3 regions of the Streptomyces sp. NPDC047853 genome follow, and region 2 is predicted to be linked to each of the others. Evidence: riboswitches for the same ligand, from Rfam matches in the RefSeq annotation. Region 2 holds a riboswitch; each other region holds the start of a gene.

Region 1 (2,256 bases), on a different contig from region 2:
TCCAGGTAGTGGTCGACCGGGTCCCGGCCGTCCTGCGGGCCCGCCGTCTCCAGGATCTGGCCGGTCACCAGCCGCTCGAAGGCCAGGGCCTGCACACGGACCGCCTCGGGGCCGAGGTCGGCGAGGATCTGGGAGGCGCGGGCGAACAGGAAGTCGCCGGTGAGGACCGCGACCGAGTTGTCCCAGCGGGTGTTCGCGCTGGGCACGCCGCGCCGTACGGCGGCCTCGTCCATCACGTCGTCGTGGTACAGCGTGGCGAGGTGGGTCAGCTCCACGACGACCGCCGAGGGCACGATGCCGGGGGCGTAGGGGTCGCCGAACTGGGACGCGAGCATCACCAGCAACGGGCGGAACCGTTTGCCTCCCGCCCGCACCAGGTGCTGGGCGGCCTCCGTGATGAAGGGCACCTCGCTCTTGGTTGCCTCGAGCAACCCTTCCTCGACAGCCACCAATCCGGCCTGGACATCGGCTTCCAGAGCCTGGTCCCGCACGCTCAGCCCGAACGGCCCGACGACGGTCACGAGGGGTCTCCTGTCTGCTGGTGTCTACTGGCGATTACCTGGTTTGTCGATAGGTCGCTGCCACCACTCAAGTCAGCGTATCCGGTCACGTTTCGATCACCGCTAGCGCCCACCGTTACAGGCCGGTCGGTATCGGATCATGCGCGGCAAGTTTTTGATCAGGCGATATGAGCAGATATTGATCGACATCGCTGGAGGGACGCGGCCCGGAACACGAGCGGACCGGGAGCCGCCACGGAAGATCCCATCACCCCTCCCAACGGCCCGCACTCCGAGAACGTCACCCACTCGGCACACCCCCTCCCGTGCCGAACGGATGCCCGCACGGCGCACGGGAACACCGGACGGGACGGGGCGCGGAGGGCGGCCCCCATGAGGGGAGCGCGCGAAGGCCGGTGCCGTCCGAGCGGCAGCCGCCCGGCGAGCCGTCCCGCACCGCACTCCCCACCCACGGCCGGTTGGCGCATAGTTGGGATTAATGCCCGATTTGCCGCTCTTATTGAGTCCCGTGAGTTGGCTCACTCCGTCCCCCCTGTGAGCAACCGCGTCGCCGACTGCGCCCTCCCTTTGCCCCGCAAGCCAGTTGAGGCTTGGCAGACGCAAAGGATCAAGCACCTCAAACGCCCCAGATCAAGGTCAACAGGCGCGTTGGGTGATTCCTGCACTTGTTCCGGACATGTGCTCTCGCATACGTTCCCGGCCTGTCGGGCGGACGCCGAATCCTGCCACCGCCCGAACGCACAGTCATCCACCAACAAACTCGCAGGCAGGAGCGGGGGACCCAGGTAAGTCGCCGCACCGGTCACCACCGGAGCGGCTCGGGGTGAAGCCGCACCCGTCAGGGCGCGGCCGGGCACCTCCCCGCCCGAACCCGACAGCTCACCTCGCAGGCGTAAGGAGAGGGACTCAAGCATGTCTGCCAACGGTCAGAACCGTCACACCCGGACCGCCCGCATCGCCCGCAAGCTCGCCGTCGCCGGCACCGGCGCCGCCGTGCTCGCCCTGCCGCTCATCGGCGCCACCGGCGCGTCCGCGGCCACCCCGGCCGCCGCCCCGGCCGCCGCCACCGCCGCGACCACGTACCCGAACACGCTCGACGGCTGGATCCGCGAGTCGCTGGACGTCATGGCGCAGCACGGCATCCCCGGCTCCTACGAGGGCATCCACCGCAACATCATGCGGGAGTCCTCCGGCAACCCGCTCGCGATCAACAACTGGGACATCAACGCCATCAACGGCACCCCGTCCAAGGGCCTGCTCCAGGTGATCGACCCGACCTTCCAGGCGTACCACGTGCCCGGCACCTCCTGGGACCCGTACGACCCGGTCGCCAACATCACCGCGGCCTGCAACTACGCGGCCGACCGGTACGGCTCGATGGACAACGTCTTCGGCGCGTACTGAGCCGTACCGCGTCGTAGTGAGTCGTAGTGACTCGTACCGGCTCGTACGGACTCGCACAAAGGGGTGCCCCCCGCGGCGGCGGCCGCGCTAGGAGGTACCGAAGATCCGCTCGAGGACGACGGCCACGCCGTCGTCCTCGTTCGTGAGGGTGACCTCGTCCGCCACCGCCCTGAGTTCGGGATGGGCGTCGGCCATGGCGACACCGCGGGCGGCCCACTGGAACATCGGGATGTCGTTGGGCATGTCGCCGAAGGCGATCGTCCGCCGCCGGCTCTGCCCGAGGTGTTCGGCGGCCAGCGCCAGGCCGGTCGCCTTGGTGATGCCGCACGGC
Region 2 (2,256 bases):
TCGCCGCCTGCTACGAAGCCGCGCAGGCCGACGCCTTCATCGGCGGGGACCTGTACGCGGTGCAGGACAGCGCGCGCGGCGTCCGGCTCATCGTCGGGGACGTGCGCGGCAAGGGCATGGGCGCGGTGGCCGCCGTCGCCGTCGTGATCGGCGCCTTCCGCGAGGCCGCCGAGCAGGAGGCCACCCTGGAGGCGGTGGCCCAGCGCCTGGAACGGGCGCTGGCGCGCGAGGGCACCCGGCGCAACGGACTGGACGCCTTCGAGGGGTTCACCACCGCCGTCCTCGCCGAACTCCCGCACGGCGACGGGGTCGTGCGGATCGTGAACCGGGGTCACCCGCCCCCGCTGCTGCTGTACGCCGACGGCACCCTGCGTCCGCTCCCCGCCCGGGAGGCGGCGCTGCCGCTCGGGATGGGCGAGCTGGGCGTGTGGCCCGACCGGGCCCAGGAGGACGCCTTCCCGGGCGGAGCCACGCTGCTGCTGCACACCGACGGCCTGTCCGAAGCCCGGGACGCGCGGGGCGAGTTCTACGACCCGCACGAACGGCTCGCCGGCTGCGTCTTCCGGCACCCGGGGAAGCTGCTCGCCGCCCTCGCCGAGGACGTGCGCCGGCACTCCGGGGGCGGGATGGCGGACGACATGGCACTGCTCGCCGTACGCCGTCCCGCGCGCGAAGACCTTGATCATTGTCACGAACGGTGACCCGGCGAGCGCCCTGCGCATAACGACTGACACTCTGTCAGAAACTTGTGGTGTGAAGGGGAATACTGAGGGGCGGTCAACTCGCCCGGATTTCACCGATCCTGAGGCGTACGTCCCGTCCGGATTCGTTAATGATCAAGAGGAACAGCTTGGAATCCCCGCCCCGCGTCTATTAACGTTCGATAACGCAGCGCGGTCGTCCCAGCCGTCACAGAAGGCGGCTCCGTGCGCACGCGCCGAATCCCGCGAGGGAACCGGGGAACCACCACCTTGGGGTGAATCGCTCGTACGACGCCGTGGAGACACGGTGGATATACGCGCGTAGGAGACCTTCCTGCTCCGAACCCGTCAGCTAACCCGGTAGGCGGAAGGAAGGAAAGGAGTACGCCCACGTGGCGTCCAACCGGCCTGCCCCCGAGGCCCCGTTCGTGCCCAGCGCGCACGACACCGACACCTTCGGCTACGACGGCCACCGCACCGAAGAGGGCCCCTGGGAGGAGTGGAATCCCACCGCGGAATCCATCCGCCCCGTGCGCGGCCGGCACCGCGTCGCCAAGCAGCGCGGCGGACTCGCCCGCAGCTCCACCGTCCTCGGCGTCGGTGTCATAGCCGCGGTCGGCGCGGGCGGCATGGCCAGCGCGCAGACCGGCAAGCCGCCGGTGTCCATCTCCATGCCCGACCTGCCCAACGTCGGCTCGCTCATCTCGGACGACGAGGAGCCGGAGCCGCAGGGTTCCACCGCCCCGCTCAGCGGCATCGGCGTGGCCGCGACCGCCGACACCGCGCAGGACGCCCCCGACGCCGGTGAGACGCTGCGCGCCCGGATCATGGCGCAGGCCGAGCAGCAGCAGGCCCAGGTCGAGACGAAGGCCGCCGCCGAGGCCGCGGCCGCCGCCGAGAAGAAGGCCGCGGAAGCCGCCGCCAAGGCGGAGAAGGAGGCCGAGGCCAAGGCCGCCGCCGCCAAGAAGAAGGCGGAGGAGGAGGCCGCGAAGAAGGCCGAGGCCGAGCGGCTCGCGAAGCTGGCCAAGCAGTACACCCTGCCGACCTCCTCGTACACGATCTCCTCCAGCTTCGGCCAGGCCGGCGCCTACTGGTCCTCCGGCTACCACACCGGCCTCGACTTCGCCGCGCCCACCGGCACGCTGCTCAAGGCGGTGCACAGCGGCACCATCACGTCGGCCGGCTACGAGGGCTCCTACGGCTACAAGACCGTGCTGACCCTCGATGACGGCACCGAGATCTGGTACGCCCACCAGTCGTCGATCAGCGTCAGCGTCGGCCAGAAGGTCACCACCGGTGATGTCATCGGCCGCGTCGGCGCCACCGGCAACGTGACCGGGGCCCACCTCCACATGGAGGTCCACACCAGCGACGGCGGCGGGATCGACCCGATGGCCTGGCTGCAGAGCAAGGGCCTGACCCCCTGACCGAGGCCGTGCACGGCCCCGCCGGTCCCCGGCGGTCCTGACGGCGACCCCCCGACGCCAGGGCTGCCGGTTTGCGGGATTTTTGCCCCGCTCCCGGAATCACCGGCTCCGTCGTGGCCGTTGACGCA
Region 3 (2,256 bases), on a different contig from region 2:
CTCGGTGCGGCGCCGGGCGGCCCGGGACGCGCCGAGGGGTTCGAGGAGCGTGCGCGTCTCCAGCAGGTCGGCCGCCTCCCGCTCGGTCGGCTCCGCGACGCACGCGCCCGCGTGCCGCCGGGTCACCACGAACCCCTCCGCCTCCAGCGTGCGCAGTGCCTCACGGACGGGGACGCGGGAGACGCCGTAGCGGCGGGCCAGGAGTTCCTCGGTGAGGCGGCTGCCGCGCCCGTGGACACCGGAGACGATGTCGTCCCGGATCGCCGTGCACACCGAGTGCGCCGGAATGCGCATGCCCGACCTCCGCCTTCATCCCCGGGAAACGTCGACGATTGACGCGTGTTCAGCGACTCTAGGCCAATGCGGCGGGAATTCCGACGGCGATGTGGATTTCATGGACACTTTTTGGACAACGGCCACGCCGGGAACACCCTGGAAATGCGAAATCCCCGACTCGGGGAGCCGGGGCTTTCGCGTGCCGTTCGTCGCTCGTCAGACGTTCACGCCGTCGTCAGATGTGCGCGCCGCCGTCAGGCGTTGACGCCGTGGGAGCGGAGGTAGGCGACGGGGTCCAGGTCCGAGCCGTACTCGGGGCTCGTACGGGCCTCGAAGTGCAGGTGCGGTCCGGTGACGTTGCCGGTGGCGCCGGAGAGGCCGATCTGCTGTCCCGCGTCGACCGACTGGCCCACCGAGACACCGATGGACGACAGGTGGCCGTACTGCGTGTACGTGCCGTCGTGCATCTTGAGCACGACCTGGTTGCCGTACGCCCCGCCCCAGCCGGCCTCGACGACGGTGCCGACGCCGACCGCGTGCACGGAGGTGCCGGTGGAGGCGTGGAAGTCGATGCCGGTGTGGCTGCCGGAGGACCACAGGGAGCTGCCGGCCTGGTAGGCGGTGGAGACGTAGGACGCGGTGATCGGCGTGACGAAGGTGTTGAGGCGCTTGCGCTCCGCCTCCCGCGCGGCGCGCTCCTTGGCCTCGCGCGCCTCCTGGGCGGCCTCGGCGGCCCGCTCGCGCGCGGCCTCCTGCGCCGCCTCACGGGCGGCGGCGTCCAGGGCGGCCTGCTTCTGCGCGGCGGCCTGGGCGTCGATCTCGTCGGCCAGGGAGTCGCCGATGCTGATGACCGGGGTGAGCCCGCTCTGCTCCACCTGGGGCTCGGCGGCGAGCGCCGGAGCCGCGAGGGTGCCGACGACGCCGGTGGTGGCGAGGGCCGCGACACCCGCCGCGCGGGCGGTGGTGCGGTGCATCCGGCCGGGACGGCGGTGCTTGCCGGCGGCGCGCGTGAACGCCATGTAGTGGCTGGTCCTTTCCTTCCCTCTCGCCTACCGGGTTAGCTGACGGGTTCGGAGGTGGAAGGTCTCCTACGGACCCCCTCGCGGCACGCGCGGGCGTCCGATTCACCCCAGGGACTACGGTGGGTCCCCGGCTCCCCTGGCTCGCGCCGTACGGGGACTCGGCGATGACTGTCCGGTGCCGCGGGTGCGGCGCACTGCCTGACGAACAGCCCGGAAGACGCTAAACGCGGTTGTCTTCAATCCTCAAACGCAACCGGCTTTTTGTAGCGCATGCCACAGCGCAGACAGGCAGCCTCTCCCCCAATTCGGACAAACGGCGGCCCTGGTGACACTCCGGTCACCAGGGCCCCACGCGCGTACCGCTACTCGGCCGCCACCACGGTGACTTCACCGATGCCGAGCGCCTCGACCGGCTCCTTGATCTGTGCCGCGTCGCCGACGAGGACCGTCACCAGACGGTCCACCGGGAAGGCGTTCACGACCGCCGCCGTGGCCTCCACGGTGCCCGTGGCGGCGAGTTGGCGGTAGAGCGTCGCCTGGTAGTCGTCGGGCAGGTGCTGCTCGACCTGGTCGGCCAGGGTGCTCGCGACGGCGGCCGCCGTCTCGTACTTCAGCGGCGCCACGCCCACCAGGTTCTGCACGGCGACGTCACGCTCGGCGTCGGTGAGCCCGCCTTCGGCGAGCTTGCGCAGCACCGTCCACAGGTCCTCCAGGGCCGGGCCGGTGTTGGGGGTGTCGACGGAGCCGCTGATGGCCAGCATGGCGGCGCCGGTCCCGTCGGGCGCGGAGCGCAGGACCTGCCCGAACGCCCGGACCCCGTAGGTGTAGCCCTTCTCCTCGCGCAGGACGCGGTCCAGACGCGAGGTGAGGGTGCCGCCGAGGCAGTAGGTGCCGAGCACCTGGGCGGGCCACACACGGTCGTGCCGGTCGGAGCCGGTGCGGCCGATGAGCAGCTGCG

What was found. A riboswitch is a leader RNA that binds a small molecule or an ion and turns the genes downstream of it on or off. The one in region 2 is predicted to bind cyclic di-AMP.
Positions count from the first base shown of each region.
Region 1: linked by a shared signal. The riboswitch ahead of ACGF5T_RS00385 (transglycosylase SLT domain-containing protein) and the one ahead of ACGF5T_RS06755 (M23 family metallopeptidase) in region 2 are both predicted to bind cyclic di-AMP.
Region 3: linked by a shared signal. The riboswitch ahead of ACGF5T_RS31045 (M23 family metallopeptidase) and the one ahead of ACGF5T_RS06755 (M23 family metallopeptidase) in region 2 are both predicted to bind cyclic di-AMP.

Region 1 covers NZ_JBIDCI010000001.1:79,584-81,839, reverse strand. Annotated here, with positions in the region: gene ACGF5T_RS00390 (polyprenyl synthetase family protein) at 1-521, opposite strand, end outside; cyclic di-AMP (ydaO/yuaA leader) riboswitch at 1,264-1,428, shown strand; gene ACGF5T_RS00385 (transglycosylase SLT domain-containing protein) at 1,434-1,925, shown strand; gene ACGF5T_RS00380 (HAD family hydrolase) at 2,013-2,256, opposite strand, start outside.
Region 2 covers NZ_JBIDCI010000002.1:594,798-597,053, forward strand. Annotated here, with positions in the region: gene ACGF5T_RS06750 (PP2C family protein-serine/threonine phosphatase) at 1-701, shown strand, start outside; cyclic di-AMP (ydaO/yuaA leader) riboswitch at 926-1,082, shown strand; gene ACGF5T_RS06755 (M23 family metallopeptidase) at 1,094-2,128, shown strand.
Region 3 covers NZ_JBIDCI010000023.1:17,556-19,811, reverse strand. Annotated here, with positions in the region: gene ACGF5T_RS31050 (GntR family transcriptional regulator) at 1-294, opposite strand, end outside; gene ACGF5T_RS31045 (M23 family metallopeptidase) at 531-1,295, opposite strand; cyclic di-AMP (ydaO/yuaA leader) riboswitch at 1,308-1,472, opposite strand; gene ACGF5T_RS31040 (pitrilysin family protein) at 1,661-2,256, opposite strand, start outside.